3 regions of the Pseudomonas sp. CCI3.1 genome follow, and region 1 is predicted to be linked to each of the others. Evidence: predicted binding sites of a transcription regulator. Region 1 holds the regulator's gene; each other region holds the start of a gene.

Evidence for each region. The regulator FliA, encoded in region 1, starts transcription of late flagellar genes. The targets are predictions, from matches to a motif close to CTAAAGTTTNNNNNNNNNNNGCCGNTAA.
Region 2: the regulator FliA is predicted to act here: its motif matches at 6,731-6,758, upstream of fliD (flagellar filament capping protein FliD).
Region 3: the regulator FliA is predicted to act here: its motif matches at 3,373-3,400, upstream of RGV06_RS20960 (methyl-accepting chemotaxis protein).

What each region holds. Positions count from the first base shown of each region.
Region 1 covers NZ_JAVIWO010000001.1:1,402,351-1,412,057, reverse strand. The annotation lists gene RGV06_RS06440 (fimbrial protein) at 1-278, shown strand, start outside; gene flhA (flagellar biosynthesis protein FlhA) at 757-2,886, shown strand; gene flhF (flagellar biosynthesis protein FlhF) at 2,898-4,214, shown strand; gene fleN (flagellar synthesis regulator FleN) at 4,334-5,161, shown strand; gene fliA (RNA polymerase sigma factor FliA) at 5,161-5,901, shown strand; gene RGV06_RS06415 (chemotaxis response regulator CheY) at 6,104-6,475, shown strand; gene RGV06_RS06410 (protein phosphatase CheZ) at 6,496-7,284, shown strand; gene RGV06_RS06405 (chemotaxis protein CheA) at 7,347-9,527, shown strand; gene RGV06_RS06400 (protein-glutamate methylesterase/protein-glutamine glutaminase) at 9,577-9,707, shown strand, end outside.
Region 2 covers NZ_JAVIWO010000001.1:919,886-929,592, reverse strand. The annotation lists gene RGV06_RS04135 (sigma 54-interacting transcriptional regulator) at 1-172, shown strand, start outside; gene RGV06_RS04130 (flagellar hook-basal body complex protein FliE) at 225-557, shown strand; gene fliF (flagellar basal-body MS-ring/collar protein FliF) at 578-2,251, shown strand; gene RGV06_RS04120 (FliG C-terminal domain-containing protein) at 2,223-3,278, shown strand; gene fliH (flagellar assembly protein FliH) at 3,289-3,981, shown strand; gene fliI (flagellar protein export ATPase FliI) at 3,985-5,304, shown strand; gene RGV06_RS04105 (flagellar FliJ family protein) at 5,468-5,905, shown strand; gene flgM (flagellar biosynthesis anti-sigma factor FlgM) at 5,980-6,261, shown strand; gene flgN (flagellar export chaperone FlgN) at 6,258-6,692, shown strand; gene fliD (flagellar filament capping protein FliD) at 6,974-8,299, shown strand; gene fliS (flagellar export chaperone FliS) at 8,309-8,692, shown strand; gene RGV06_RS04080 (hypothetical protein) at 8,676-8,993, shown strand; gene RGV06_RS04075 (flagellar hook-length control protein FliK) at 8,996-9,707, shown strand, end outside.
Region 3 covers NZ_JAVIWO010000001.1:4,556,647-4,566,353, reverse strand. The annotation lists gene RGV06_RS20980 (hypothetical protein) at 1-49, shown strand, start outside; gene RGV06_RS20975 (3'-5' exonuclease) at 253-705, shown strand; gene RGV06_RS20970 (hypothetical protein) at 788-1,126, shown strand; gene RGV06_RS20965 (hypothetical protein) at 1,199-1,408, opposite strand; gene RGV06_RS20960 (methyl-accepting chemotaxis protein) at 1,778-3,343, opposite strand; gene RGV06_RS20955 (diguanylate cyclase) at 3,632-5,164, opposite strand; gene RGV06_RS20950 (DUF6691 family protein) at 5,965-6,387, opposite strand; gene RGV06_RS20945 (YeeE/YedE family protein) at 6,390-6,824, opposite strand; gene RGV06_RS20940 (DUF294 nucleotidyltransferase-like domain-containing protein) at 7,297-9,171, shown strand; gene RGV06_RS20935 (3'-5' exonuclease) at 9,174-9,707, shown strand, end outside.

The DNA.
Region 1 (9,707 bases):
CTGATGCGGGGATTTCCTCACCCATCAAAATCACATTGATGGGCAGTGCCTCTTCGTTCTTCTCAGGTGGCCTTGTGATGAGTAATCCTGATCTCGCGACTGTCATGTACCGTACCAGTACCCGTGCGCTAGTACCTCCGGGCGGCTCATTCGCAGGGACTATCACCAATAGCTCGGGAAGGGACGGTGTGACTTTTGCACTTATTCGCAAACCCGGCAGCTTGCCTGCCGCAGGGCCTTTTACGGGCAGTGCGACGCTGATAATGGGCCTACCTTGAACCTAGTGTTTTATCTCGCAAATACTGATCCTCTTTTAACGGCATCTGTTGTTGCCATGCTGCGTTGCCGCTCCTGCCCATAGTTAGCTATGAGTCGTCGCGGCGCCTTGCCTGGCAACAACAGCCACTCGTCAAAAAAGGATCAGTACTTGTGAGGCAGTGCACTAGAAATGCCGTACCCCGACAGTCGGATTTAACCTGGAAACACGTTCGATTAAACGATCCGTTCATGCGCCGTGTTACCAGGATCTCACCCCCACAACTGCAGGTAATTGAACGATCGGCCGCAGTACAGGCTGAGCCAAAGCCGAGTCAATTAGCTGTGCGTCACGCTGAGCGTGACTCATGGCCCACTCCGAAACCCTTGGCCAAATCGGCCATGCGTGAACAAGTGGCCAAAGTTGGAAGGTTTCTTGCAGAGGCAGGCTCTACGGCGCGCATGGCGTCAAAAGTTTGCTAAAGGTTTGACGCAATGTCCTTGGATCGCTCTCAGTTAATCAACACCGCGCGCAGCGGTCTGGCCGGTTTGGGTCAGGGGCAGTTAGGTGTGCCGTTGTTGTTGCTGGTGATGCTGGCGATGATGATGTTGCCCGTTCCGCCGTTTTTGCTGGATGTGTTCTTCACCTTCAACATCGCGCTGTCGATTGTGGTGCTACTGGTCTGTGTCTATGCGCTGCGGCCACTGGATTTTGCTGTTTTCCCCACCATTTTGCTGGTCGCGACCCTGATGCGCCTTGCCCTGAACGTGGCTTCCACCCGGGTGGTGATGCTCCACGGTCATGAAGGCCACGCGGCCGCAGGCAAGGTGATCCAGGCCTTCGGTGAAGTGGTGATCGGCGGTAACTACGTGGTCGGTATCGTGGTCTTTGCGATTTTGATGATCATCAACTTCGTGGTGGTGACCAAAGGTGCCGGGCGTATTTCCGAGGTGAGCGCGCGTTTCACCCTCGACGCCATGCCCGGTAAACAAATGGCCATCGATGCTGATCTCAACGCCGGCCTGATCGATCAGAACCAGGCCAAGATGCGCCGTCAGGAAGTTGCCCAGGAAGCCGAGTTCTACGGCTCGATGGACGGTGCCAGCAAATTCGTACGCGGTGATGCCATCGCCGGTCTGTTGATTCTGTTTATCAACCTGATCGGCGGTATGGCCGTGGGTATCTTCCAGCACGGCATGACCTTCGGCGAAGCCGGCAAGGTCTACGCCTTGCTGACCATCGGTGACGGTTTGGTGGCGCAGCTGCCCTCTCTGCTGCTGTCCACTGCCGCCGCGATCATGGTGACCCGCGCCTCTGGCTCAGAAGACATGGGCAAGCAGATCAATCGTCAGATGTTCGCATCGCCCAAGGCGCTGGCTGTGTCGGCAGGCCTGATGGCCGTGATGGGGATGGTGCCGGGCATGCCGCACTTCTCCTTCCTCAGCCTGGCCGCAGTGGCCGGTGGCGTGGCGTACCTGATGTGGAAAAAGCAGAACGTGGTCAAGGTTCAGGCCCTGCAAGAGGTCAAGCGCCAGCAGGAACTGTTGCCATCGCCTGCCCGCGCCCAAGAGACCAAGGAGCTGGGCTGGGATGACGTGACGCCCATCGACATGATCGGCCTGGAAGTTGGATATCGGTTGATCCCGCTGGTTGACCGCAATCAGGGTGGCCAACTGTTGGCGCGGATCAAGGGCGTGCGCAAAAAGCTGTCCCAGGACCTGGGCTTTCTGATGCCCACCGTGCATATCCGCGACAACCTCGACTTGGCTCCCAGTGCTTATAGGCTGACGTTGATGGGGGTTATTCTGGCCGAGGCCGAGATCTACCCGGACCGCGAAATGGCGATCAACCCGGGGCAGGTATTCGGCACGCTTAACGGCATTACCACCAAAGACCCGGCCTTTGGTCTGGAAGCCGTGTGGATTGAGGTCAGTCAGCGCAGCCAGGCGCAATCGCTGGGCTATACCGTAGTGGACGCCAGCACCGTAGTGGCGACTCACCTTAACCAGATTCTGTACAAACACTCCCATGAGCTTATCGGTCATGAAGAAGTGCAGCAGTTGATGCAGTTGTTGGCCAAGTCTTCGCCCAAGCTGGCCGAAGAACTGGTGCCGGGCGTGCTGAGCCTGTCCCAACTGCTCAAAGTATTGCAGGCCTTGCTGGCTGAGCAGGTACCGGTGCGCGATATCCGCAGTATTGCCGAAGCCGTCGCGAATAATGCCCATAAGAGTCAAGATACTGCCGCTTTGGTTGCCGCTGTACGGGTCGGCTTGTCGCGCGCCATTGTGCAAAGCATTGTAGGAGTTGAGTCTGAGCTGCCTGTGATCACCTTGGAGCCAAGGTTGGAACAAATATTGCTCAATAGTTTGCAGAAGGCCGGACAAGGCCAGGAAGAGGGCGTTTTGCTCGAGCCAAGCATGGCAGAAAAGCTCCAGCGCTCGTTGATTGACGCGGCTCAGCGTCAGGAGATGCAAGGTAATCCAGTGATCCTGTTGGTGGCAGGCCCGGTACGCGCGATGCTTTCGCGCTTTGGCCGTCTGGCGGTGCCCAACCTGCATGTACTGGCTTACCAGGAAATCCCTGACAACAAGCAGGTCACGATCGTTGCGACAGTAGGCCCTAACGGCTGAGGGTTTGGTTTATGCAAGTGAAGCGATTTTTCGCCGCCGATATGCGTCAGGCCATGAAGCTGATCCGTGATGAGCTGGGGGCTGACGCCGCCATCATTGGCAACCGCCGGATTGCCGGGGGCGTTGAGTTGACCGCGGCCCTGGACTACAAGCTGTCCGCGCTGGCACCCCGTGTACCGAACATTGAGCTCGAAGAAGAGCTGCGCAAGACCCAGTCGCGGATTGTCTCGGCCCAGGCCGAGTTGAGTCTGCGCGGTGAGGGCGAGGCGGGCGATAACCGTCAGCTGTTTGCCGGTCTGCCGCTGACCGCCGCCGAGCCATTGATTGAACCGACGCTCGAAGAGCCACCGCGCCCTGCGCCTGCGCCGGCCGCCCCGACGATTGATCAGCGCGCGTTCGACAACATGCGTCATGAGCTCAACGGTTTGCGCGAGTTGCTCGAAGTGCAGCTGGGCTCGCTGGCCTGGAGCCAGTTGCAGGATGCCAAGCCTGCACAAGCCAATCTGTGGCGTCGCCTGCAGCGTATCGGCCTGTCCGGACCGCTGTCCCGAGATCTGCTGGCGCAAGTGGCCGGTATCGAAGAGCCGCGTCAGGCGTGGCGGATGTTGCTGGCGCACTTGGCGCGCATGATTGCCACACCTGAGCTGGAGCCGCTGGAAGAGGGCGGTGTGATCGCGATGGTCGGTCCTGCCGGGATGGGTAAGACCACCACGCTGGCCAAGCTGGCGGCGCGTTATGTGCTCAAGTACGGCGCGCAGAATATCGCGCTGGTGAGCATGGACAGCTTTCGTATTGGCGCTCAGGAGCAACTCAAGACCCTGGGCCGGATTCTTAACGTCCCGGTGACCCACGTGGCCCCCGGTCAGTCGTTGGGCCAGACCCTTGAGCCGCTGGTGCGCAAGCGTGTGGTGCTGGTGGATACTGCTGGCTTGCAAGCCAGCGATCCGGCGTTGCGCCTGCAGCTGGAAAGCCTCGCGGGGCGCGGGATCAAGGCCAGAAATTTTCTGGTATTGGCCACCACCAGCCAGAAACAGGTGCTGACGGCGGCGTACCTCAGTTACAAGCGTTGCGGGCTGGCCGGTTGCATCCTGACCAAACTGGATGAAACGGCGAGCCTGGGCGAAGTGTTGAGCCTGGCGATCAGTAACGCGCTGCCGGTGGCATACCTCACCGATGGTCCACGGATTCCGGACGACCTTCACCTGCCGCGTCGTCACCAGTTGGTGAGTCGCGCAGTGAGTGTGCAAATGCAGGAAGAACCCAGCGAAGAAGCCATGGCCGATATGTTCGCTGATATCTACCACAGCCCTCCCAAGCGGGTAGGTTGAGGTAGTCAAGATTACGTTGCAATGTACCTACATCTGATGGTCTGAAGGTTTTGTTCCATTCGGGAACGGGCAGCCAACGCATGTAGCCGCGTCTAAGTAAGACAAGGTAAAAAAAGATCATGGGCAGCATGCATCCCGTACAGGTGATCGCAGTGACCGGCGGCAAGGGTGGCGTCGGTAAAACTAACGTGTCAGTCAACTTGTCCATCGCCTTGGCCGAGCTGGGCAGGCGCGTTCTGTTGATGGACGCGGACCTTGGGCTGGCGAACGTCGATGTCCTGTTGGGCTTGACCCCAAAATTTACCCTGGCCGATGTGGTCGAGGGGCGTTGCGAGCTGCGCGATGTCTTGCTCCAGGGCCCGGGCGGGATTCGTATCGTGCCCGCGGCCTCGGGCACCCAGAGCATGGTGCACTTGAGCCCGGCGCAACATGCCGGACTGATCCAGGCATTCAGTGACCTCGGCGACAATCTGGATGTGCTGGTGATCGACACCGCGGCCGGGATTGGCGAGTCGGTGGTCAGCTTTGTGCGCGCCGCCCAGGAAGTGCTGCTGGTGGTCTGCGACGAGCCGACGTCGATCACCGATGCCTATGCGCTGATCAAGTTGCTCAACCGCGATTACGGCATGAACCGCTTTCGCGTATTGGCCAACATGGCCCAGAGCCCGCAGGAAGGGCGCAATCTGTTCGCCAAGCTGACCAAGGTCACCGATCGTTTTCTGGATGTGGCCCTGCAGTACGTGGGCGCCGTCCCGTATGACGAATGCGTGCGCAAGGCCGTACAAAAACAGCGGGCCGTCTACGAAGCGTTCCCGCGCTCCAAGTGCTCCCTTGCGTTTAAAGCCATCGCACAGAAAGTTGACACCTGGCCGTTGCCCGCCAACCCCCGCGGGCATCTGGAGTTCTTTGTCGAGCGTCTGGTGCAGCAAGCAGGGGGGCGCTTTTAATGACCGCCAGCGGCTATCGCATGTACAGCAAGGCGTCGCGTGACAGCCAGTACGAGCTGATCGAGCGCTACGCCCCCTTGGTCAAGCGCATCGCCTATCACCTGTTGGCGCGCTTGCCCGCCAGCGTGCAGGTGGACGATCTGATCCAGGCCGGAATGATCGGATTGCTTGAGGTGTCGGGCAAATACGACGCGACCAAGGGCGCGAGTTTTGAGACCTATGCCGGGATTCGCATTCGTGGCGCAATGCTCGATGAAGTGCGAAAAGGCGACTGGGCCCCGCGTTCTGTCCACCGCAATACACGGATGGTCAGTGACGCAATTCGGGTAATTGAAGCAAAAACCGGTTGTGACGCTAAAGATCATGAAGTTGCGGCCGAACTCCAGTTAAGCCTTGATGATTATTACGCCATCTTGAATGACACCCTGGGCAGCCGCCTGTTCAGTTTTGACGACTTGTTGCAGGACGGTGAACACGAAGGGCTGCATGAGGATGGCGCAAGTGCTCACCCGGAGCCGTCGCGTGACCTTGAAGACGAGCGCTTCCAGGGCGCACTGGCCGATGCAATTGCCCATCTGCCCGAGCGTGAGCGACTGGTGTTGGCGCTGTATTACGACGAGGAATTGAACCTCAAGGAAATCGGCGAAGTGCTGGGGGTCAGCGAGTCCCGTGTGAGCCAGTTGCACAGCCAGTGCGCCGCACGACTGCGTGCACGCTTGAGCCAGTGGCGAGCGCACTGACGGGAACACGCGTACTTATTGTGGGAGCGGGCTTGCTCGCGATGGGATCGACACGGTGAATCAGAAAAACCGCGCCGCCAGCATCGCGAGCAAGCTCGCTCCCACAGTCGATTCTGGCGGTGTTTGAAAACGAATTGATTGAATGGCGTGTCCCCAGACCGGACGCGTTTAAGACTGCTTGGAGGTCGAATTGGACAAGAACATGAAAATCCTCATCGTTGATGATTTTTCAACGATGCGGCGGATCATCAAAAACCTGTTGCGTGACCTTGGTTTCACCAACACGGTCGAGGCGGATGACGGCATCACGGCGTTGCCGATCCTCAATCTGGGTCACATCGACTTTTTGGTGACCGACTGGAACATGCCCGGCATGACCGGTATCGAGCTGCTGCGCCACGTGCGTGCAGACGAAAAACTCAAGCACTTGCCGGTGCTGATGGTGACCGCTGAAGCCAAGCGTGAGCAGATCATCGAAGCGGCCCAGGCCGGTGTTAACGGTTATGTGGTCAAGCCGTTCACGGCTATCGCACTCAAAGACAAGATCGAGAAGATCTTTGATCGCATCGGTTGATCGGTTGCCTTGGGGGCGCTATGGAGCATAAAGAATCCACACAGGGCGATTTTGAGTCGACCCTGAAAAAACATGCTCACGAATTGGTCGAAAGCCTTGAAAGAGGTCAGTTTGGCGATGCAGTGCAGCTGATTCACGAACTTAACCAGACCCGTGATCGCGGGTTGTATCGCGAAGTCGGCAAACTGACCCGTGAACTGCACAGTGCGATTGTCAATTTTCATATTGACCCGAGCATGCCGCAAGCCGAAGAAGTGTCGCAGATCACAGACGCCACTGAACGCTTGGCTTATGTTGTGAAACTCACCGAAGCGGCAGCCAATCGCACCATGGATCTGGTGGAAAACAGCACGCCGCTGGTCAACGGCCTGGGGCAGGACGCCAAGGCCTTGAGTGCCGACTGGGGTCGCTTCATGCGCCGTGAAATCGGTGCCGAGGAGTTTCGTGAGCTGGCGCGTCGAGTTGACAGTTTTTTGACGCGTAGTGAAGAGCAAAACCAGGTCGTGTCTGCCAACCTCACTGACATTTTGCTGGCTCAGGATTATCAGGACCTGACCGGTCAGGTTATCAAGCGTGTGACGCAACTGGTCACCGACGTTGAAAGCAACTTGCTCAAGCTGGTGCTGATGGCCAGCCAGGTGGACCGCTTTGCCGGCATCGAACACGACCGTGATGCACTGCGCGCTGAAAATAATTCGCAAAAAAACCAGGCCAAGGGTGAAGGTCCGCAGATTCATGCCGATACACGTAATGACGTCGTATCCGGTCAGGATGATGTTGACGATTTGCTGTCCAGTTTAGGTTTTTAGGACTCGATAGACGTGCGGGCGCTGTTGCCTGGCGTCGCGGGCCTATATCAAGGAGCACGTACATGAGCTTCGGCGCCGATGAAGAAATCCTTCAGGATTTCCTGGTTGAAGCCGGCGAAATTCTGGAGTTGCTGTCCGAACAACTGGTCGAGCTGGAAAGCCGACCGGATGATGCGGATCTGCTCAATGCAATTTTTCGCGGTTTTCATACTGTAAAAGGGGGCGCCGGCTTCCTGCAGCTCCATGAGTTGGTGGAGTGCTGTCACATCGCCGAAAACGTCTTCGACATCCTGCGCAAGGGTGAACGCGGCGTCGACGCGGAGCTGATGGACGTGGTGCTTGAAGCCCTGGATGCGGTCAACGGCATGTTCAGCGAAGTGCGCGAGCGTAGCCCGATCACTGCAGCGACTCCCGAGTTGCTGGCGGCGCTGGCACGTCTTGCCGAGCCTGCAGCCGCGCAAGCAGTTGGTGCACCTGAGCCTGCGCCGGTGTCTGCGGCTGCGGCTGTAGCCCCGGTGACCGATATCACCGACAGCGAGTTTGAGCAGCTGCTGGAGTCCCTCGATGCGGTCAAGGCCGCTGCGGTCGAGCCTGACCCGGAACCGGTGGCGGTGGCAGACATCTCGGCCAGTGACGAAATCAGCGACGCCGAGTTCGAGTTGCTACTTGATCAGTTGCACGGCAAGGGCCAGTTTTCTGCGGATACCGCAGTGGTTGCCCCGGTGCCTGACGAAGTGCCTGCAGCTGCAGCCGAAGTCAGCAATGAAATCACCGACGACGAATTCGAGGCCTTGCTGGATCAGTTGCATGGCAAGGGGGCGTTCAACACCGAAGCGCTGGGCGCTGCGGTCGCCGAGACCGTAGCCACTGCCCAGGAGCCGGCTGGCGACCCGAACCTGATCAGCGATCACGAATTCGAAGCCCTGCTCGATGAGATGCACGGCAAAGGCAAGTTCAGCCCCGACTCGGCAGCGGTAGTCGCTGCGGCTGTACCCGCCAAGCCGGTTGCAGCGGCGCGTCCGGCACCGGCACGGGCGGCAGCTGCACCTTCGGAAAAACCGGTTGCTTCTGAGGCGGAAACCACCGTACGGGTCGATACCGCACGCCTTGACGACATCATGAACATGGTCGGCGAGCTGGTGCTGGTGCGTAACCGTCTGGTGCGCCTGGGCCTGAACAGTCATGACGAAGATATGGCCAAGGCCCTGTCCAATCTCGACGTGGTCACCGCCGACCTGCAAACCGCCGTGATGAAGACCCGCATGCAACCGATCAAAAAAGTATTCGGGCGCTTCCCGCGTCTGGTGCGGGATCTGGCGCGTCAGCTGAAAAAAGAAATCAGCCTGGAACTGGTGGGCGAAGAAACCGATCTGGACAAAAACCTCGTCGAGGCCCTGGCCGATCCGCTGGTCCACTTGGTGCGCAACGCAGTCGACCACGGTTGCGAAACACCGGAAGAACGTGCGGCTGCGGGCAAGCCAAGCTGCGGCCGGGTCATTCTGTCGGCCGAGCAGGAAGGCGACCATATCTTGCTGTCGATCTCCGATGACGGCAAAGGCATGGATGCCAACTTCCTGCGCTCCCTGGCGGTGAAAAAAGGCCTGATGGACAAGGATGCAGCCGATCGCCTGAGCGAAAGCGACTGCTACAACCTGATTTTTGCGCCGGGTTTTTCGACCAAGACCGAGATCAGCGATGTGTCCGGACGTGGCGTGGGCATGGACGTGGTGAAAACCAAGATCGCCCAGCTCAATGGCTCGCTGAGCATCGAGTCGGTCCTGGGGCGTGGCTCTAAAATCGTCATCAAGGTACCCCTGACCCTGGCCATCATGCCGACCCTGATGGTGATGCTGGGCAACCAGGCGTTTGCCTTCCCGCTGGTCAACGTCAACGAAATTTTCCATCTCGACCTGTCGCGCACCAACGTGGTTGACGGTCAGGAAGTGGTGATCGTGCGCGACAAGGCGTTGCCCCTGTTCTATCTCAAGCGCTGGCTGGTGGCGTCTGCCGCCCATGAAGAGCAGCGCGAAGGGCATGTGGTGATTCTGTCGGTCGGGACCCAGCGCATCGGCTTTGTGGTCGATCAGTTGGTCGGCCAGGAAGAAGTGGTGATCAAACCGTTGGGGAAAATGCTCCAGGGTACGCCAGGCATGTCGGGCGCCACCATTACCGGTGATGGCCGTATTGCCTTGATTCTGGATGTTCCGAGCATGCTCAAGCATTACGCATCACGGCGTATTTGATTCTGGTGAGCCGGGGCTTTTACGCCCCGCACCGCCTAACGGAGTGTTTATGGTAGTCAAGGTCCTGGTGGTGGATGATTCCGGTTTTTTCCGCCGCCGCGTCTCGGAAATTCTGTCGGCTGACCCGACGATTCAAGTGATCGGCACCGCCACCAATGGCAAGGAAGCGATTGATCAGGC
Region 2 (9,707 bases), 480 kb from region 1:
CGCGTTGCGGGCCACCGGCAAGTGGGCCGAGTACCAGCATGTGCTGGACACCATCCGCAAATTCGACGGCCATAAAAGTAAGGCGGCGCACAGCCTGGGCATGACCCCCCGCGCCTTGCGCTATCGACTGAGTGCCATGCGCGAACAAGGAATATCGATGCCGGCTTTCTGAGTCTGTCCGTTCACCTTCACCCGATATTCCAACCCCCAGTGGAGCAATACCCATGAGTTCGATTTTGAGTGTCCAGCAAAACATGCTGGGCCAGATGGAGCAGGCCAAAGGCCTGGTGCAAAACCCGATGATCCAGCCCGCAGTCCTGTTCGAGCAAACGGCCAGCGGCGGTATCGGTACGGCGTTCGAACAGGCCATGCGCTCGGTAGACGCCCAGCAACATGTGGCGGGCAAGGCGATGGCCGCCGTCGACAGTGGCCAGAGCGATGATCTGGCCGGGGCGATGATCGAAAGTCAGAAAGCCAGTGTGGCATTCAGTGCCTTGCTGCAAGTGCGCAACAAATTGACCACGGCATTTGATGACGTGATGAGAATGCCGCTGTAACCGACCAGTGAGTGCTGAACGTGCTGCAAACAATCAACGATAAACTCAAGCCGCTGCTGGGCGGGGTCAAGCTTGACCCGCGTCTGGGGCTGGGGCTTATGGCCGGGCTGGCAGGCCTGCTGGCCCTCGCCGTGGTGTTTTACCTGTGGCGCGATCAAGGCGCCATGCGCTCGCTGTACGGTGCCGGGGAAGCGTACCCCGCCGCCGACGTGATGCAGGTGCTCGATGCCGACAAGATCGCCTATCAGCTGCACCCCCAGAGCGGGCAGATTCTGGTACGCGAAGCCGACCTGGGCCGCGCGCGCATGCTGCTCAGTGCCAAGGGCGTGCAGGTCGCCGTGCCCGCCGGGTACGACCTGTTCGACAAGGACGAGCCGCTGGGCACCAGCCAGTTTGTCCAGGACGTGCGCCTCAAGCGCAGCCTGGAAGGCGAACTGGCCCGTACCATCATGGCCCTCAAGGGTATCGACAATGCCCGGGTACACCTGGCCCTGCAGGAAAGCAGCTCGTTTGTGGTGAGCAACCGTGAGCCGGCCAAGGCTTCGGTGATGTTGCAGATGAGCCCGGGAGCCAAACTGACGCCGGAGCAGGTGGGCGCCATCGTCAACCTGGTGGCCAACAGTGTGCCCAAGCTGCAAGGCAAGGATGTGAGCGTTGTCGACCAGTACGGCGCGCTGTTGTCCCGCGGGCTCAACACCAGTGGCGCCCCGGCGCAGAGTTGGCAGTTGGTCGAGGAGTACCAGCAAAAAACCTCGGGCAATGTTGAACAGGTGCTTGCCCCCATCCTGGGCCACGGCAACTACCGAATCAGCGTCACGGCTGATATCGACTTCAGTCAGAAAGAAGAAACCGTTCAAGCTTTTGGCGACACCCCGCGCCTGCGCAATGAGGTGTTGCAGGATGAAAGCGTTCTGGACCAGTTGGCCCTGGGGGTTCCGGGTTCGCTGAGCAATCGCCCGCTGGCACCACCCGCCAAACCGGCGCCGGGCACTACGGCCAACACCGCCAACACGAGCACCGACAAGGGGGCGACGTCGATCCGCAAGGAATCCAATCGCAAGCTCGATTACGACCAGAGCGTCACCCACGTCAAATACTCGCCGTTCAGTCTGCGCAGCCAGAGCATTGCCGTGGTGTTGAACGGCACCGCCGAGGCAGATGGCGGCTGGTCGCCGCAAGCCCGCGCCGACCTGGAAACCATGCTCAAGAGCGCGGTGGGCTTTAACAGCAGTCGCGGCGACGTGCTGACCCTGAGTGTGTTCCCGTTTGCCGCAGCCGACATGTCAATCGAGCAACCGCTGTGGTGGCAGGACGACAAGCTGCATGAGCTGGTCAAAATAGGCCTGTTTGGCCTGATCAGCCTGTTGTTGCTGCTGATGGTGGTGCGCCCGGCACTGTCTCGCCTTATGGGTCGCAAGGAGCAGGGGCTGGTGCCGATGGCCGATGCCGAGCTGGCACTGGGCAATGAGCATGCCTTGACGAAGATCGCCGAGAGCAATGAGGACTCAGGCCGGGTGTCGGTACTGGGCGGATTGAATCCGCTGTCTGAAATTTGTCTCCCGGCACCGGGCTCGGGACTGGAACTGCAAATCGAGCATTTGCAGATGTTGGCTAAAAACGACCCCGAACGCGTGTCGGAAGTGATCAAACAGTGGATAGGCCGCAATGAAAACCATCTCAACACCTCCCTCTGATGCCCTGCAGGGAGTTAATGCCCGTACGGCGCAGAGCCGCACCATGAACTCCCTTGAGCAAGCCTCGATCCTGATGCTGAGTATGGGTGACAGTGTTTCGGCAGGGGTGCTGCGTCACTTTTCACGTGAGGAAATCGTGCTGATCAGCCAGGCAATGGCGCGCCTGAGCAACGTCAAGCAGCCGATGGTTTCCGAGGTGATAAGCCGCTTTTTCGACGATTACAAAGAGCAAAGCAGCATCAAGGGCGCTTCACGCAGCTACCTGTCGGGCATGCTGGGCAAGGCCTTGGGCAGTGACATTACCCGTAGCCTGCTGGACAGCATCTACGGCGAGGAAATCCGCGCCAAGATGGTCAAGCTCGAATGGGTCGACCCCAAGCAGTTCGCCACGCTGATTGCCAAGGAGCATGCGCAGATGCAAGCGGTGTTCCTGGCCTTCCTGCCTCCGGGCATGGCCGGTGAAGTGCTGGAGAGCATGCCGACCTGGCGTCAGGACGAGTTGCTGTACCGCATTGCCAACCTCAGTGAGATCAACGGTGATGTGATCAAGGAGCTGGAGCAACTGATCGACCGCAGCCTGTCAGTGCTCTCGACCCAGGGTTCGCAAGTGCGCGGGGTCAAGCAGGCGGCCGACATCCTCAATCGTTACAAGGGCAACCGCGACCAGATGTTCGAGCTGTTGCGTGCCCAGGACACCTCCCTGGTGGAGCGCATTGAAGATGAGATGTATGACTTCTTTATCCTCTCGCGCCAGAGTGAGGAAGTGTTGCAGGCATTGTTGGAGGCCATCCCCCTGAGTGAGTGGGTGGTAGCGCTCAAGGGCGCGGAACCTGCCCTGGTCAAGGCGATCCAGGGCGCCATGCCCCGTCGCCAGATGCAGCAGATGGAAGCATTGAACCGTCGACAGGGCCCGGTGCCCATGAGCCGGGTCGAGCAGGTACGCAAAGAAATCATGGCGGTGGTGCGGGAGTTGGCAACCGAAGGCGGCCTTGCGGTACAGCTGTTCCGTGAACAGACCGTAGAGTGAGGAGTGCGCTGTGTCGATCAACGTACTGAAGGGCAAGACCCGAGACTGGCGCCCCTACCGTTTTCCACCGTTACCGGAGGCTTTGGCGCCGGAGTGGAAAAACGATCCGATTGCCCTGCAACGCGCCATCGCGGACGGCTTTCAGGAAGGCAATGAAAAGGGCTATCTGGAAGGCCTTGTCCAGGGCGAGGAGCATGGCCGCCAGCAAGGTTATGACGCTGGCCGTGAGCAGGGCTTAGAGGAAGGCCAGGAGCAGGGCCGCCAGCAGGGGCGAGCGTCTTTTGACCTGGCCAGTGCGCCGCTGGAAGCCGTCAACCGGCAACTGCAAAGCTTTTTGGCGAGCTTTGAAAACAGCCGTCGCCAGGAGCTGCTGGCCTTGGTCAAAAAGGTCTCGGAGCAAGTGATTCGCTGCGAACTGACCCTGAACCCCACCCAATTGCTGACCCTGGCGGAAGAGGCTCTGTCGACCATGCCGCTGGAGGCGGTGAATGTGCACATCAACCTGCATCCCCAGGAGTTTGCACGGATCAAGGATCTGGTGCCCGAGCGCGCCGCAAGCTGGCGGCTGGTGGCGAACGAAACGCTGGCGCTGGGGGAGTGCCGCATCGTGACGCCCCAGGCCGAAGTGGACGTGGGCTGCCAGCAGCGTCTGGATGCCTGCGTCGCGACCCTGTCCGAGCATATGAACCTGAGCGAGGAGTAAGGCGTGTACAAACCTTTTGTACTGGATGAGGCGCTGCGTTCACTGGATACCGTGCAACTGGCCAAGGTCAGCGGGCGGCTGGTGCGCATGTCCGGCATTTTGCTCGAAAGCCTGGGTTGCCATCGGGTGACCGGGCAGCGGTGTTATGTGGAGCAGGCTGACGGGGAGATGCTCGATGCCCAGGTGGTGGGCTTCAATCGGGATATCACCTACTTGATGCCGTTCAAAAAACCGGTGGGGCTGAGTTCGGGGTCGCGGGTGTTTGCCGCCAGGCAGGAAGAGGCCTTGCACATCGACGAGTCGTGGTTAGGGCGAGTGATCAATGGTCTGGGCGAACCGATGGACGATCTGGGCAAGCTCAGCGGGCGCGACACCCTGCAAGTCGAGTTGCCCAGGGTCAACCCGCTCAAGCGCCAACCGGTGAGCGAGCCGCTGGATGTGGGCGTACGGGCGATCAATGGCCTGCTGACCCTGGGTAAGGGCCAGCGCGTAGGGCTGTTTGCCGGCAGCGGGGTGGGCAAGAGTGTGTTGCTGGGCATGATCACGCGCCAGACCGAGGCACAGGTGGTAGTGGTTGGCCTGATTGGCGAGCGGGGCCGCGAGGTGCAGGAGTTTATCCAGCACTCCCTGGGTCCTGAAGGCCTGCGCAAGGCCGTGGTGGTGGTGGCCCCGGCCAACGAATCGCCGTTGATGCGACTCAAGGCCGCCGAGTTGTGCCACAGCATTGCGGCGTATTACCGCGACCAGGGCAAGCATGTGCTGCTGTTGATCGACTCCCTGACCCGCTATGCCATGGCCCAGCGTGAAATCGCCCTGGCTCTGGGCGAACCCCCTGCCACCAAGGGCTATCCGCCTTCGGTCTTCGGCATGCTGCCGGAGCTGGTCGAGAGTGCGGGCAACGGGGAAAGCAGCAGTGGCAGCCTGAGTGCGATCTACACCGTGCTGGCCGAAGGCGATGACCAACAGGATCCGATCGTGGACTGTGCCCGGGCCATTCTCGACGGCCATATCGTGTTGTCGCGCAAGCTTGCGGATGTGGGGCACTACCCGGCGATCGACGTGGCGGCCTCGGTGAGTCGCTGCATGAGTCAGGTGGCCGGGCGCCAACACCTGGGGGCGGCCCGTACGTTCAAGGAGTACAGCAGCACCTATGAGGGTATCAAGGACCTGATCCCGCTGGGTGGCTACACCCCGGGTATGGACCCGGTGACGGATCGTGCAGTCAAGCTGGCACCCAATATCGAGCGGTTCCTGCGTCAGGATGTCGGGGTCGGCGCACCGTTGAACCTGTGCATCGACACGTTGCAGAGCATCGTCAAATGACCGGTCGTGAAACAACGCTGCTTGTGTGTGGGAGCGGGCTTGCTCGCGATGGTCTTCAGGGCGCCGCATTGACTCAGCCAGTACGCGTCATCGTTGACGATCATCGCGAGCAAGCCCGCTCCCACAGAAGCAAAAATCGCTTGAGTGAACGGGGCATGCAGCCATGAAAAACCGCATCAACATGCTCAACCGCCTGGCCCAATTGCGCGGAGTCCAGGCGCGCCAGGTCATGGGCCGGGTCGGATACCAGCAGAACCTGTGCGACCGCTATCGCAACAACATTGCCGGGTTGACCCGACTGTGCGGCTTTACCAGCGCCACGACCACACCCTTGCAGCGCCACAACCAGCAACAGTACAAGGCGACGTTGCATGCCATGATCAATTTGCAGGTGCGCGAGCTGAAACTGGCCGAGCAGACCCTCAAACGCATCCAGGACGAGTTGCAGCACGTGGTGCGCCAGGAGCAGGTGCTGGTCCAGGTTATCGAGGACAAGATGCGCCAGTGGCAGGCGACCCTGGCGCAACAGGAGCAGAAAATCCAGGACGGTCTGGCGAGCCAGACCTGGTGGCGCAACAAGGCGCAGGAAGTGTTTGGCTGATTTTTTGCCTTTTGTCCTTAAGCGGTTCGCCAAAGGGTCGCCTTTACACCGTATTACCCGTTCTGGAACCCATCATGGAAATCACTCGACAGCCTGTTATCAGCATCAGCCAGCCATCCGAGCTCGCCGCGTCCGGCAGCAGCGAGCGCAGCACGGGCGGTCCTGTGGCCCCGATCAGCGCACCGGCGCCGGTCAAGCCGGGCCTGGAACGCATCCAGTCGGCGCTGGGGCAATTGCCGCAAGTGGACCTGGACAAAGTCGCGCAACTCAAGGCCGCCCTGGCCGCCGGTGAGCTGAGCAGCGACAGCGCCACGCTGGCCGGGGCCATGCTGACCTATCACCGGGGCGAGCGGTGAGCCAGCGCGAGCAGTTGCTCAAGGTTATCGAGCAGGATGTGCACGATGATCTGACTGGGTTTACACGGCTGCACGGGTGCATGAGCCATCTGCAAGTGGCCTTGATGGCCCGCGAGTGTGACGCCATCACCACGGCCAATGAGCAGATCTCGGCGTTGATGGATGCCGCCGGTGCCCGTGCCCGGCGCCGCAGCCGGGTGCTTGAGGTGTTTCACCTGGGCACCGACACCCATGCGATGCAAAGCCTGATCGACCTGTACCCCCCCGATCGGCGCGCGACCCTGGTGCGCGCCTGGAAAACCCTGATCGTCAGTGTCGAGCGTTGCCGAGACCTCAATGAGCGCAACGGCAAGTTGCTGGCCATGCACAGCGAGATTTTTCAGCAGTTGGCCCGTCACGACAGTGCCCAGGTGTATTCCCCTTCGCTTTGACCCGGTGCGTGCACAGCCAACACCGGGTGCCTGCCCCCCAATCGTTTACCGCCACGTTGCCCTCAAGGGATTAATCAACTGTCCGTTCAGGTCGCCTTCAACAAACAGGCCCTGACGATTAAGTGTGGGCGACAGGGCGGAAACGCACCTTCCACCCGGGGCTGAGAAAACCCGCGATGGGGAAGGTGAGTTTCTCGGTAATTTTATAAAAACCATTATAAATCAATAGGTTAAATGTTGGCATAGGCTTTGCTAACTACCTTGGATAGGAGAGATTAGACATGGCAATTGATACCAACTACATCCAGACCCAGGCCAAGATTCTTGCTGAATATGAAGTTCAGCGTGAACTGGCCCAGGCCCAGCGCAACGAGACCAAATACAAGGCACAGCTGGCGGCCGTGACGACTCTGGATACTGCGCTCAAGGCGCTCGGTTCAGCGGTCAAGGGGCTCAAGGGCACCGACAAGAGCATGCTGATCAACCAGGCGGTGTTCAGCAAGGAAGGCATGGCCAGTGCCACCCTCGGCCCCAGCGCCAAGGAAGGCAGCTACCAGTTTTTTGTCGAGCAACTGGCCAGCCGTCATCAGGTTGCACTCGGAGGCCTGGGTACCGATGCGGCATCCAGCGGCACGTTCTACATCAAGCAGAACGGCGAGGAATTTGCCGTGGACCTGAGCGCGGGCGACAGCAATGGCGACGGCAGCCTGTCCCAGGAAGAGCTGGCGGCGGCTATCAATGCCCACCCTGACAACAAGGGCGTAAAGGCCACGCTGGTACGCAGCGGCGGCGAAGTGACGATGGTACTGAGCGCCGAGGAAACCGGCGAAGCCAACCGCATTGAATTACGCACCGATGCCACTGGCAGTGCCCTGGAAGCCAGCCTGGGCAACCGGCAGGAACTGTCCAAGGGCCAGGACGCGATTGTGTACCTGGGTGCTGACGCCAGCGGCATGAAGTTGCAACAGGGCTCCAACACATTCAAGGACATGATCGACGGCGTCAGTCTGACTTTCAGCAAGGTGCATCAGGCCGGTGACGAGCCGCTGACCGTGAACATCAGCCGTGACCAGAGCGCCACCAACAGCAAGCTCAATGAATTTATCTCGGCGATCAATACGTTGTTCGCCACCTTCGACACGCTGACTTCGGCGGGGGGAGAAAAGGGCGGACGCGGGCCTCTGGCTGGCGACTCGGGCATCCGTGCGGTCGAGTCGATGGTCAACAACGTGCTGCGTACCCAGTTCAACGGCATCACCCTGATGGAATTCGGCATTTTGGCGGATTCCAGCGGCAAGTTGAAAGTCGATACCAAGGCGTTTGAAAAGATGCTCGACGCCAACCCGGATGCTTTTGAACAGCTCTTTTCCGGCAAGGGAAACATGATCGACAGCATGGACAAGAGCCTGGCGGTTTACACCAGCTCCAGCACCGGAGCGATGAAGGCCCGCAAGGACAACCTCAACAGCATGCTGCAGAAAGTCGAAGTCAAGTTCGACGAACTGGAGAACAAGTACCAGAACCACTACCAGCGTTACCTCAAGCAATACACCCAATTGGCGCAGGTCATGGCGTCGATGGAGCAAACCTTCAGCATGTTTGGATGATTTTGAAAAATGAATGATAGCTATGACGGGTACCGCGCAGTCGACCTTGAAGTCCGTGTGTGTGCCGCTTCGCCGTATGAACTGGTGCTGGTGATGTTCGATGGTCTGCTCGATGAACTGAGCAGGGCACGCGGGCACATCGAGGCCAGCCATTACGAACTCAAGGGCCAATCGCTGGAAAAGTGCATGAATATTCTCACCGCACTCAACAGCACACTCGATTATGAAGAGGGCGGTGAGCTGGTGCAGGACCTGTCACGGCTTTACGACTACTGCCTGCACCGTCTGGTGGACGTCAGTGTGTCCCTGTCGGTTACCGGTATTGATGAAGTTGTGCATCTGTTGGGGCAGATTCGTGACGGCTGGGAAGGTGTCAATGCCTCACACCATTGATTTGCGCCGCCTGGATCATCTGGGGCAATTGCTCAGTGCCGCGCTGGCCGCAGAGGACTGGGCGCGCATTGGCGAAATCGACGCGCTGATCCGCCAGGGCCTGCAGCGTTTGAGAATCACCGGTGAGCTGGGCGCAGAGCTGCAGGCGCGCCTGGAGCCTCTCAAAGCCCTGCATGCCCGGGCGTTGCAGGGCTGCACGCGAGAATGCCAGCGTGTTGGCGGCCTGTTGGGCCGTCACACCGAACATGTGGAAGGGCGTCGCGCCTACTCCCTGCTCGATAGTGTGCAGGGGGAGGTCTAGTCATGGACATGTCTTTGTCGCTGCTCGGCGGAATCGGTGCCGCTTTTGATCCCCGTAACCTGCCTGTCGAGGATGCCCTGGTGATGGGCGATCTGGCGCCGCTGTTGTACGTGGCGCCGCAGCCCGAACTCGATCCGCCCTTGCCGTTGGCTGAATTGCCTGTGGAGCTGACCGCCACCGAGCCACTGCCCGAGGCTGAAGCCGAGGCGCAGTCCGGGCCGGCAGCCGAGCTGCAACAGGATCCTGTCGTGGACCCGCAGCAGTGGTTGAACATGATGCTGAGCCAGCAAAACGCCCAGGTTCAGGCCCGTGAAGTTGCTGCACCGGCGGTGCAAGCCGTGTCCGGTGAACGGCTGCTGGCCCGCATGGCGTCACACACCGCCCAGGAGCCGGTTGCCGCCCGTGATTCAAACCGAATGGCGCCGGTATCCGGGCAGGCCCGAACCCCCAGCGAGCTGCCCGTCGACGGGTTGGCAATGATGCTGGACAAGCGCGATGCACCGGCAGTGCGAATGGTCATGCCCGTTATGAGTGCCGCCAGTGAAGGCGTGCCGCTGGCAGTGGCCGCCACGCTCGAGGCGCTGTCGGGCACAGAGGGGGCTGCTGCGCCTGCGCCATTGACGCCGGCCCCCCAGACTTCAGGTCCGGTGCTGGAACGCGGGCTCAAGTTGGCAGAACCGCAGGCCCGCTGGGGGGAGCAAATGCTCCATGCCC
Region 3 (9,707 bases), 3.2 Mb from region 1:
TATGAAGGGCCTATATAATTCCCAATACTGGGGCGAGACCATTATATAGTAAAATCCTAGTTAATCATGTATCGCCGAGATCGCCTTCGGCGATACTTTCTTTACAATACAACAAAAAAAACTTAAACCATTGGGCAGAAGACCTTATGGCTCTGCAATTTAAATACTCCATTTCATGAGTGTCGCGTGCTAAACCGATTTTGATATCGGTTAAGCGAATCTCCAAGGTCGCTCGTGGTCATCCCCGATAAGATGGAAACGATTGAGATTGGCCTAGTGGTAATCGATTTGGAATCGCTTGAAATCCTCGACGAATTCCAGCGTTTCGTCCGACCTCAGATCAACCCTACCCTGACCGATTTCTGCACGAAGCTTACGTCCATTCAACCAGCGGACGTCGACGGTGCCCGAACCCATCAGAAGGTTGGCGAAGAGCTACGAACATCTGCTGCGAGTTATCCAAACGCGGCTTGGGCATCTTGGGGTGACTTTGAGCGCGATGCAGGCGTAGCTGAGTGCCCTTCCCTGCTCGAAGGCTTGCCACATTTCAATGCCAGGAAATGGCATGCCGGCCTATATGACTATCGACCGAAATCACTGACGCGAACGGTAGAGTCGTTGGGCCTGATTTGGCTGGGTACCTATCACCGAGGGATAGACGGTACTAGAAATGTGGCGTCCATCGTGAAGGAGATGCTTAGCTAATTGATGAGCCGGGCCCATTGGGCCGAAGGATCGACCTCCCCGTTGACGTGACTTCATACCACAGCCTAGCGATGGGCAAGCGATGACTCGCACACAGAATGATTTGAACACAACCTCTCCTCTCCCCGCCAACGAGGTCTCCCAGGTGCTGACTGACGTAGCGCTCGGCAAACGCATCATGATGAGAAGCGCTATCCAGTCATGGAATGAGATCTATCACGGCCTCATGCCCGTGGAGATTGATGGCTGGCAGCTCACACTCTTCAACGACTGTGACACCCTGGACTACTGCGAGTACTGCAGATCGCCTGATGGCAGAGTCGGGACACTTGAGCTCTGGCAGCGGGAAGGAGCTGATCCTGTCGACCTACTGGGTGCTTGGGAACGTGAGCAGCTCGAACGTTTACTAGCCGCGCTCTAAGCCCGTACGCAAATAAATCGCTCCGGCTTTTCTAGACACTCTCCAAGCTGCATTTCTCAAGTGTAATCCTTTCTAGTGAAGCGTTATGAAGTCAGCACCAGCCGCTAAAAGCTGATAATCGGTTACTGTCTGGACTAGCGAATCAGCCAATATTTTCAGTTGATCAATTTCCTCTTGTGGGCGGCCTAAAGTTTTAGCCTCACGATAAAGACGCAGAGCTTCTAAGGCCTCTAAGATCAACGGCTCGCCAGCCTCAGTCATTCCCAGAATTGTCCTCTTCATCAATACCCGCCCTCTCAGTAGTCAAATCAGTATAGCGGTTGCCCACTGACAGTCAGCCTCGACCCAGAGCTGTCGCTGGCCAAAGACAGTTATCGGTCACTTGCATGCTTCCTTGCGCAGTAACCTGCCAGTCAGCTCGCGGTATTTACCACACGTAAGCACGAGTCACGTCGGTAACTGGGCGAATGCTTCTGACAGAAACCGGGACACTTTGCGCTCAGCATGGGAGAGGGTTAGCTGATTGGCACCGCTATCAACAAGCCCCTCTAAACCTTGGATTTGCTCTCGCAAAACCTTGAGATCAGAGCCAGGCTAAGAGCGCAATTGAGAGCCCGCGCAGAGCGGGCTTTTGTCGAGAAGGTTCGTTTGTTAACGGTTGAATCGTTCGACCAATGAGTACTGGGTCGTCGCTGTTTGAGTTAATTCTTTGCTGAGCTCTGCCGAGCTTCTTGCTTGTTCAGATGTTTGATCTGCAAGATTTGCGATGGTCGTAATGTTGCGACTAATCTCCTCTGCAACGGCAGTTTGCTCTTCAGTCGCTGCGGCGATCTGGGTGGTCATATCAGTAATGTGAGCTACCGCATCACTAATACCGACCAGTGCCTTGTCAGCTTCTAGTACCCAGGCGACTCCTTCTTCAGCTTGGCGATGTCCATTCTCCATGGTTTTAACAGCACTATTTGACGAGGTTTGAAGCTTGGAGATCAGGCTATGAATTTGGATGGTTGACTGAGTGGTGCGTTGTGCCAACTGACGCACCTCGTCAGCAACAACAGCGAAGCCCCGGCCCATGTCTCCAGCACGTGCAGCTTCGATCGCGGCATTCAAAGCAAGCAAGTTGGTTTGATCGGCAATACCTTTGATGACATCGACAACCGTTCCGATTTCATTGCTGTCTTTAGCTAACTGTGCAACCGCTTGACCAGTCTCTCCGACAACGATCGAGAGGCGTTGGATGGCCTCTCGGGTATCTCGAGCTACATCACGGCCCCGTCCTGTTAGCTCATTGGCTTCTTGAGTAGCGCTAGCGGTTCTCTGAACGTGGGTTGCGACCTCTTGCGTGGTCGCAGCCATCTGACTAACTGCAGCTGACACTTGCTCAGTCTCGACTCGCTGACGTTCAAGTCCGCGCGAGCTATCTGAGGCGAGGTTATCCGACCTTTCAGCCAGACCAGTGAGCTGCTCTGCGGTGTCTTGCAAACGAGTAAGGCAAGTCTTGAGCCTCGATGTCTGGCTCACAAATGCGGTTTCAAGCCGCGCCTGTGGGCCGCGCTCATCGCTATACATCTGTGCAATTAACTGATCCGAGGTTGTGGGGTCAGCCATTTTCAACAGATGCAGCGCCCCTTGATTTTTCTGACGCGAAACAATCACCCCGAAGAGAACAGATATTAATACCGCCAAGGTTAATGCCAGAGAAGTACTGAAAAATACTCCCCCTAAGGAGCCCACTAGCCCCATAGCCAAAAGTGGTAGCCAGTCCATGAGGACAGGTTGCCATTTGTCACTGCTGGGGATAGCCGACTTGCCTAGGTTTAGGCGATTGTAAAGGTTCTCTGCGCGTCGAATTTGATCGGTCGTAGGCTTAACCCTGACTGATTCATAACCAATTACCTGGCTGCCCTCGAAAATTGGAGTGACATAAGCATTCACCCAGTAATGGTCGCCACTGCTAGTTCGGTTCTTTACGATCCCCATCCAAGGTTGGCCCTGTTTGAGAGCGCCCCACATATGAGCAAATATGGCAGAGGGGACATCGGGATGTCGGACGATATTTTGGGGCGCGCCTATAAGATCTGACTTATTGAAACCGCTGATCTCGACAAAAGCATCATTGCAATACGTAATGACACCTCGTGCATCAGTTGTAGAAATAAGTTTTTGTTGCGCTCCCAAGGCAATCTCGCGCTGCGTGACCGGTTGATTGTTTCTCATTTAGATAGATCCCTTGCCCTGTGTAAAGGGTATCGGCAGCTAATATGAAAAGCTTAATAAGTATTACCATAGGGTATTTTGCACCTAGTAATCCGTCTGCGCTCGGAATGCGACCCATTGGCAACAACGAACAAGCTGCCACCAAACTCTATGAGTGCCCCATCGTTTCAACACGACCAAGGTATAAAACAGCTCCAATAAATAGCCGTTCCGTATAGGCTAAAACTTTCCTTGATAAATAAAATCTTCGCTTACTTTATTCAAGCCACTTTACCTTACCGCCAAACACTACGAGTCATTTGTCGACAGCGTCGTAACCTGCGAAGCGTCATCATTACCACAAGCAGAACAGACCCTATTACGACCAGCTTGTTTTGCACAGTAAAGCGCATCATCCGCTCTAACAACTAACTTACTTGGGGTATCTCCCGAGGGCAGCGCGAATGCTACACCCATGCTAACAGTCACCCGAACTAGATCTTTACTTGTTGAAATCTTTGCACATTCAATCGCCAGCCGTAACTTCTCTGCAACACCGACGGCGCTTGCCCCATCCGTACATGGGAGGATCACACCAAACTCCTCCCCCCCTAACCGCCCAAAACTATCATGTGCTCGAAGTTCGGCGCAACACACAGCAACCACCTGTTTCAGAACAATATCTCCAATCGGATGCCCATACGTATCATTTACCTGCTTGAAATGATCAATATCAATCAATATCAAGCTTAACTTCGTACCGCAGGATTCTGAATCCCTGAACTCCTTCTCAAGGACTTCTAAAAAATGGCTCCTGCTCAGTGCGCCAGTTAAAATATCAACATTTACAAGTTCCCGAAGAGTTTTGTGAGCCTGCTTGAGGGCTTTTGCATCCTTCAAATGCTGCCACACGGTGGAATATATCAACAAAGCAAAAGACAGTAGCAATATCGTGACAGCACTTGCACAAAAAATTAGCACTCTATAACGCTTACCAGATGACATCAAATAATCTTCAGGTGAAAGCTGAACAAGAACAACCAAACCAGCGTCTTCTAAGCGACGGTATGCGGTCAAGCTCTCAGACCCATCGAATGCACTAACTCCTCTATACAGCCCTTCAGGCACCGCTTCCTTACCAAAATATGGCGCACTTTCCGAAAGCAATAACTCGTCAACATTAATAGTACCGCTATCCTTTGACGCTACTGCACGAGGAACACGATCCATACCTACAAGAGCAATCAAACCATGAGCCCCGACATTAATTTTTTTATAGAAATCTGAAAAGAAATACATAGGAATTGACACTACCACGACCCCAGAGAAACTATCACCTTCAATTATTGGCCGAGTGAACTGTATAGACCAAACACCAGAAACCCGGCCAAACACGGGCTTACTAATAAACAACTTATCTATTGATGGATTATCACGATGCACGCGAAAATGATCGCGACCACTAAGATCTACCGCACCCAAGGCTGGGGCTAGCGACGAATAAACTAGCATCCCCTCCGGAGAAATCAGCGCAACTTGAGCAACCATGCTCCCATAAAGTACAAGTTCCTCTTTAACTATGCGCCCAAAATCATTTCGATCTTTAACAGCATGCTCACGCAAATCTTGAGTTAAAGTATCTATAAAACGAACCACGCTTTGAACGTGCACATCGAATGCAACGGCAAGATTCATAGCATCACTACCCGCAGCTTTTTCTACCAAAACGTTCTCTTGATCAAGCCAAGCATGGAGCGTGCCCCACATAGGCACGAGCGTGATCAATAGAAACGCGATGGCTGCTAAGCCCGCTTTCGTTTTGGTAGCACGATGCTGGTACAATCTGAACCTCCATTACTGACCAACAGCCATTAAGATAACTATTCAGATTAGTGACATAATTCAACATACCTAGACACCTGATCATCAGCTAATCAAAGCATCTGACTAGACCTTAAAAACAGAGCAATATAATAGACTTACTACAACCACCAACCCTTTAGCCTAGAGCAATCATAGTACAAAAACCCGAACTATAGACTGAGACTTAAGGGGCAAGCTCCTTATAGCGCTTTGTTTGGTTAGATCAACTAAACGGTTTAAAACTAAAGATAGCACATCCAAAACATGTTGATTCGATCACTCCTTTTTTTACTTGCCGATACTTCCTGGGTAGGTTTTCAGGGCGATCAGCCCATGGTCGCCGACGATTCGTCTTGCACGAGCTCGGTCAAGTTGGGCTCTATGGGCGCAATAAACCACGCCGCAGTTGTGGTCAGTCACAACCAGTTGTGGCGTTGACATCGCGCGGGACTGACAGCCCAGATCAGCAGCAAAGCGGTCACGAAGGCGTGCTTGTTTGGTTTTTCAATCGGTCAGCTTTGGCAGTCAGATTCTGCGCGAGGGTCGAGTTGGGTATTGGAATTTGCAGCATAGTCCGGATCGTTCAATCAAAAGCTAAACGCCATCAGCTAAAATTTTATTCGGTTCCAGGCCAGCAAGAATCGCTCAGCGAAAATGAAGACTTGTGAATCGCTCAGCTCGGACATCAAATATTCATTGGCCGGAAATACGTGTTATCGATCTGGTCAGCAGGTTTGAGAGTCTGACTGTGCTCCCAGTATCGTGTCCACGGTTTCAGCCTAATCGGGTCGTGCGCTACGTTCTAATAGGTTAAACAAGTACATTCCGGCCAACATGGCCAATACGAATATGATGATTTGGCCGTGCCCTGTAAGCAGAATTGTTAACGCTGGCCCAGGGCAGATCCCCGCAAGCCCCCAACCTATACCGAACAACAGGCTGCCGCCAATCAAGCGGGAATCCAACTCCCTTTTCATTGGAAACTGCATCGGGGCACCCAACAAGGATTGTTTGTTTTTGCGCGCCCAACTCAAGGGAATAATCGCCACCGCGATGGCCCCCCCCATCACCAGTGCAAGTGATGGATCCCAGGCCCCGGCCAAATCAAGAAAAGCTAATACTTTGGCGGGATTCGCCATGCCTGCCAGGAGAAGACCAAGGCCGAAGATCAGTCCTGCAAAAAAGGCGGTCAACTTGATCATTTTCATGCTCCCACCACATGACGGATGATGTACACCGTTGCAAAGCCAGCAAACATAAAGCACATCGTTGCCGTGATGGATCGTGCTGAGAGTCGAGAGATCCCGCAAACGCCATGGCCGCTTGTACAACCAGATCCGTAACGAGTACCCACTCCGACAAGCAAGCCCGCAATGATCAGCGTCGGCCACCCTGCCTTAATCTCGATCTCTGGCATTACGGTAAACGCTCTCCACAACAACGGAGAAATCAGTAGACCAAGAAGAAATAACGCCTTCTCACTCCAACCCTCACTATCGAATCGCAGCACGCTTCCAAGCAGTCCACTGATGCCGGCGATGCGTCCATTCGCGAGAACAAACAAGCTAGCAGCCAGCCCTATCAAGGCGCCTCCAGCTAATGAAGTCCAAGGCGTGAAGTTGATCCAATCAATGCTCATTTTGCATCTCCTGCATATAAGTGCTGGTAAAAGACATGGATTTCAAAGGTGTCACCTGAGATTCTGAGCTCCCCCTAAAGGCGATCAAAGACCCTGTCGAGACCCGTGTAGGATTTCAGCCCCTGAATCCGCCCCGGCTCTCCTAGAGATATCGAAGCCTCAAAAGGACACAAGATGAGGCAAGGCTCGATCAGTCCGCTTTTGGCTGGTTGCCGCATTTCAGGAGGGGCATCTCTAGGCGAATAGTGATTGCTGAACACCTCAGAAACCCGGGGCGAATAATATTGACCCTCTGGGTATCGCAAAAATTACCGTACGCAGTTACTCAAAGTGGTTACAACGCATAACGTAAGTCAGCCACGAAGCTTGATCCGAGTCACCGGATGTGATGTGGTGGCCGATACAGAAAGACTATTCCCATTCGCCAACTATGGCGCTCGCGACTTTTATTTTTCCAGCATCACGAGGTTTCATGCAGATTGAGTTACAGGAGATTAGCGACCACCTCTATCGTTTCGCTCCTTTTGATGCCCTGCCAAAGGAGTCGGTAGACGCCATCGCTCGGCGAATTGAAGTGAGTTATTTCAAAGCCGGCAGTGACATTCTTGAAGCCGGTGCGACCATTCAGGATCTGCATTATGTTCGTAGTGGTGCGGTGGAGATTTACCGGCGTAATGGTGAGCTCTATGACCGTCTCGTCGAAGGTGACCTATTCGGTCAGGCAGGTCTGTTACGTAGCAACAAGGTACGCTTTCCCGCCCGAGCGTTGGAAGATAGCCTGATCTATTACATCCCTGCCGACGTTTTCGCTGACCTTTGTGCGCAACATGATGCTTTCGCTGACTTCGTTGAAGCAGAGGGAAACTCGAGACTCAAAACTGCTGTTGAAGCTCAGGGGCGTGCTAGTGAGCTTATTCAGCTCAAATGTCGCGCACTTATCTCACGTCCCTTGGTGTGGGTCACGTCAGATATCTCTGTCGGCGGCGCTGCAAAAATCATGACTGAGCAAAGTGTATCCTGCGTTCTAGTCATGTCTCCAGCAGGTTTAAAGACAGCTGAAATAGAAGGGATCGTCACAGATAGAGACCTTCGCACGCGATTTGTTGCAGTGGGCCTAAACGCTGACGAAACTCGTGCCAGCGACATTATGACAGTCGATCCGGTTGTAATTGGCTCCGATGATTCAGTGTTTGAAGCCATGCTTGTGATGTTGCGCCGCAATATTCATCACTTGCCGGTTGTGCACGATGGTAATCCAATTGGCCTTATAAACCTGTCGGATATCATCAGGTACGAATCGCATAGCAGTTTGTACTTGGTTAACAGAATCTCTAACCAGACCTCAGTTGAAGGTCTGAGATCACTTTTACGTGACCTGCGAGGAACCTATATCCGCATGGTGCGTGACGGGGCTACTGCGCACATGATCGGAAGCGCGATTTCAGGTATTGGCCGTGCCTTTACCCAGCGTTTGCTTGAGCTGGCCGAGAAAAAGTTAGGCCCGCCTCCAGTGCCTTACTGCTTTATGGTTTTGGGATCAATGGCGCGTGATGAGCAGTTGTTAGTGACTGACCAGGACAACGCGTTAGTACTCGACGACAGCTTCGATCCGATCCAACACGACTCTTACTTCCGAGCCCTGGCAACGTTTGTTAGCGATGGACTGGCCGCGTGCGGTTACAGCTACTGCAAGGGCGGGGTCATGGCGACCAACGAGCAGTGGCGACAGCCTTTGAAGGTATGGCGAAGTTACTTCGATCAGTGGATCGAAAAACCTAATCCAACTACGTTGCTTAATAGCTGTATTTTTTTCGATCTGGATGGGGTTTTTGGCAAGCTTGAGTTGGTACAAGAGCTTAAAGACCTGTGCGCTCGAAAAGCCAGTACACACCCTGTATTTCTAAGCGCAATGGCTCGTATTGCCCTTAATCGAACGCCGCCATTAGGATTCTTCCGTACTTTTGTCGTCGAGACTGACGGACAGCAAAAAAGGATCATCAACCTTAAAGGGCGTGGCACGGCACCGCTGACCGACCTTATCCGGATTCATGCGCTAGCATGTGGCAGTACCGCTCAGAACTCATTTGATCGCATGGATGCTATAGCCCGCAGTAAAGTCATTCCTCCAGAAGCATTAAAGCAACTTCGGTACGCACTAGAGTTCCTGTCGATGGTGCGTATTCGACACCAGGCGGACGCACTTGAACAGGGGGCATCACTCAATAACTACATTGAGCCCGAGCGCTTTTCTAGCAGTGAACGACATAACCTCAAAGAAGCGTTTCAGGTGTTGAGCAATGGCCAAAATTTCTTGCGATTCCGATATCCTTCAAAGGGCCGCTTTTAGCGATGAAAAACCTAAAAAAGCAGCCTAAAAATAGAGTGCTGGACTGGTCTGCCGAGTTCGAGACATTGGCGAAGATTTCGGTTAATCCTCTATTACGAAAGTTCTATCAAGCTGGCGCGGTTTCAGCGCTGGCACCCATTGAGAGCGTTCAACTGCTGGCCATGGACGTAGAGACTACCGGCCTTGACTCACAGTCCCACAGCATCGTGAGTATTGGTGTTATGCCGTTCACGCTTAATCGTATTTGTTGCGGGAATTCACTCTACTGGGTGATAAAACCATCGTCCGAACTGAATGAAAAGTCAGTGACCTTTCATCACATAACCCATGCCGAAATTTTAGATGCCCCCGTGTTTGCGCAGGTGCTTGATCCTTTGCTTGAAGCCATGGCGGGCAGAGTGATTGTCGTCCATTACCGGAATATTGAGCGCGCTTTCTTGGATCAGGCAGTGCGTAGGTATTTAGGTGAAGGCCTTAAGTTTCCAGTCATCGATACGATGCAGTTAGAGGCACACTTCCATAGGCAAAAAATTAGC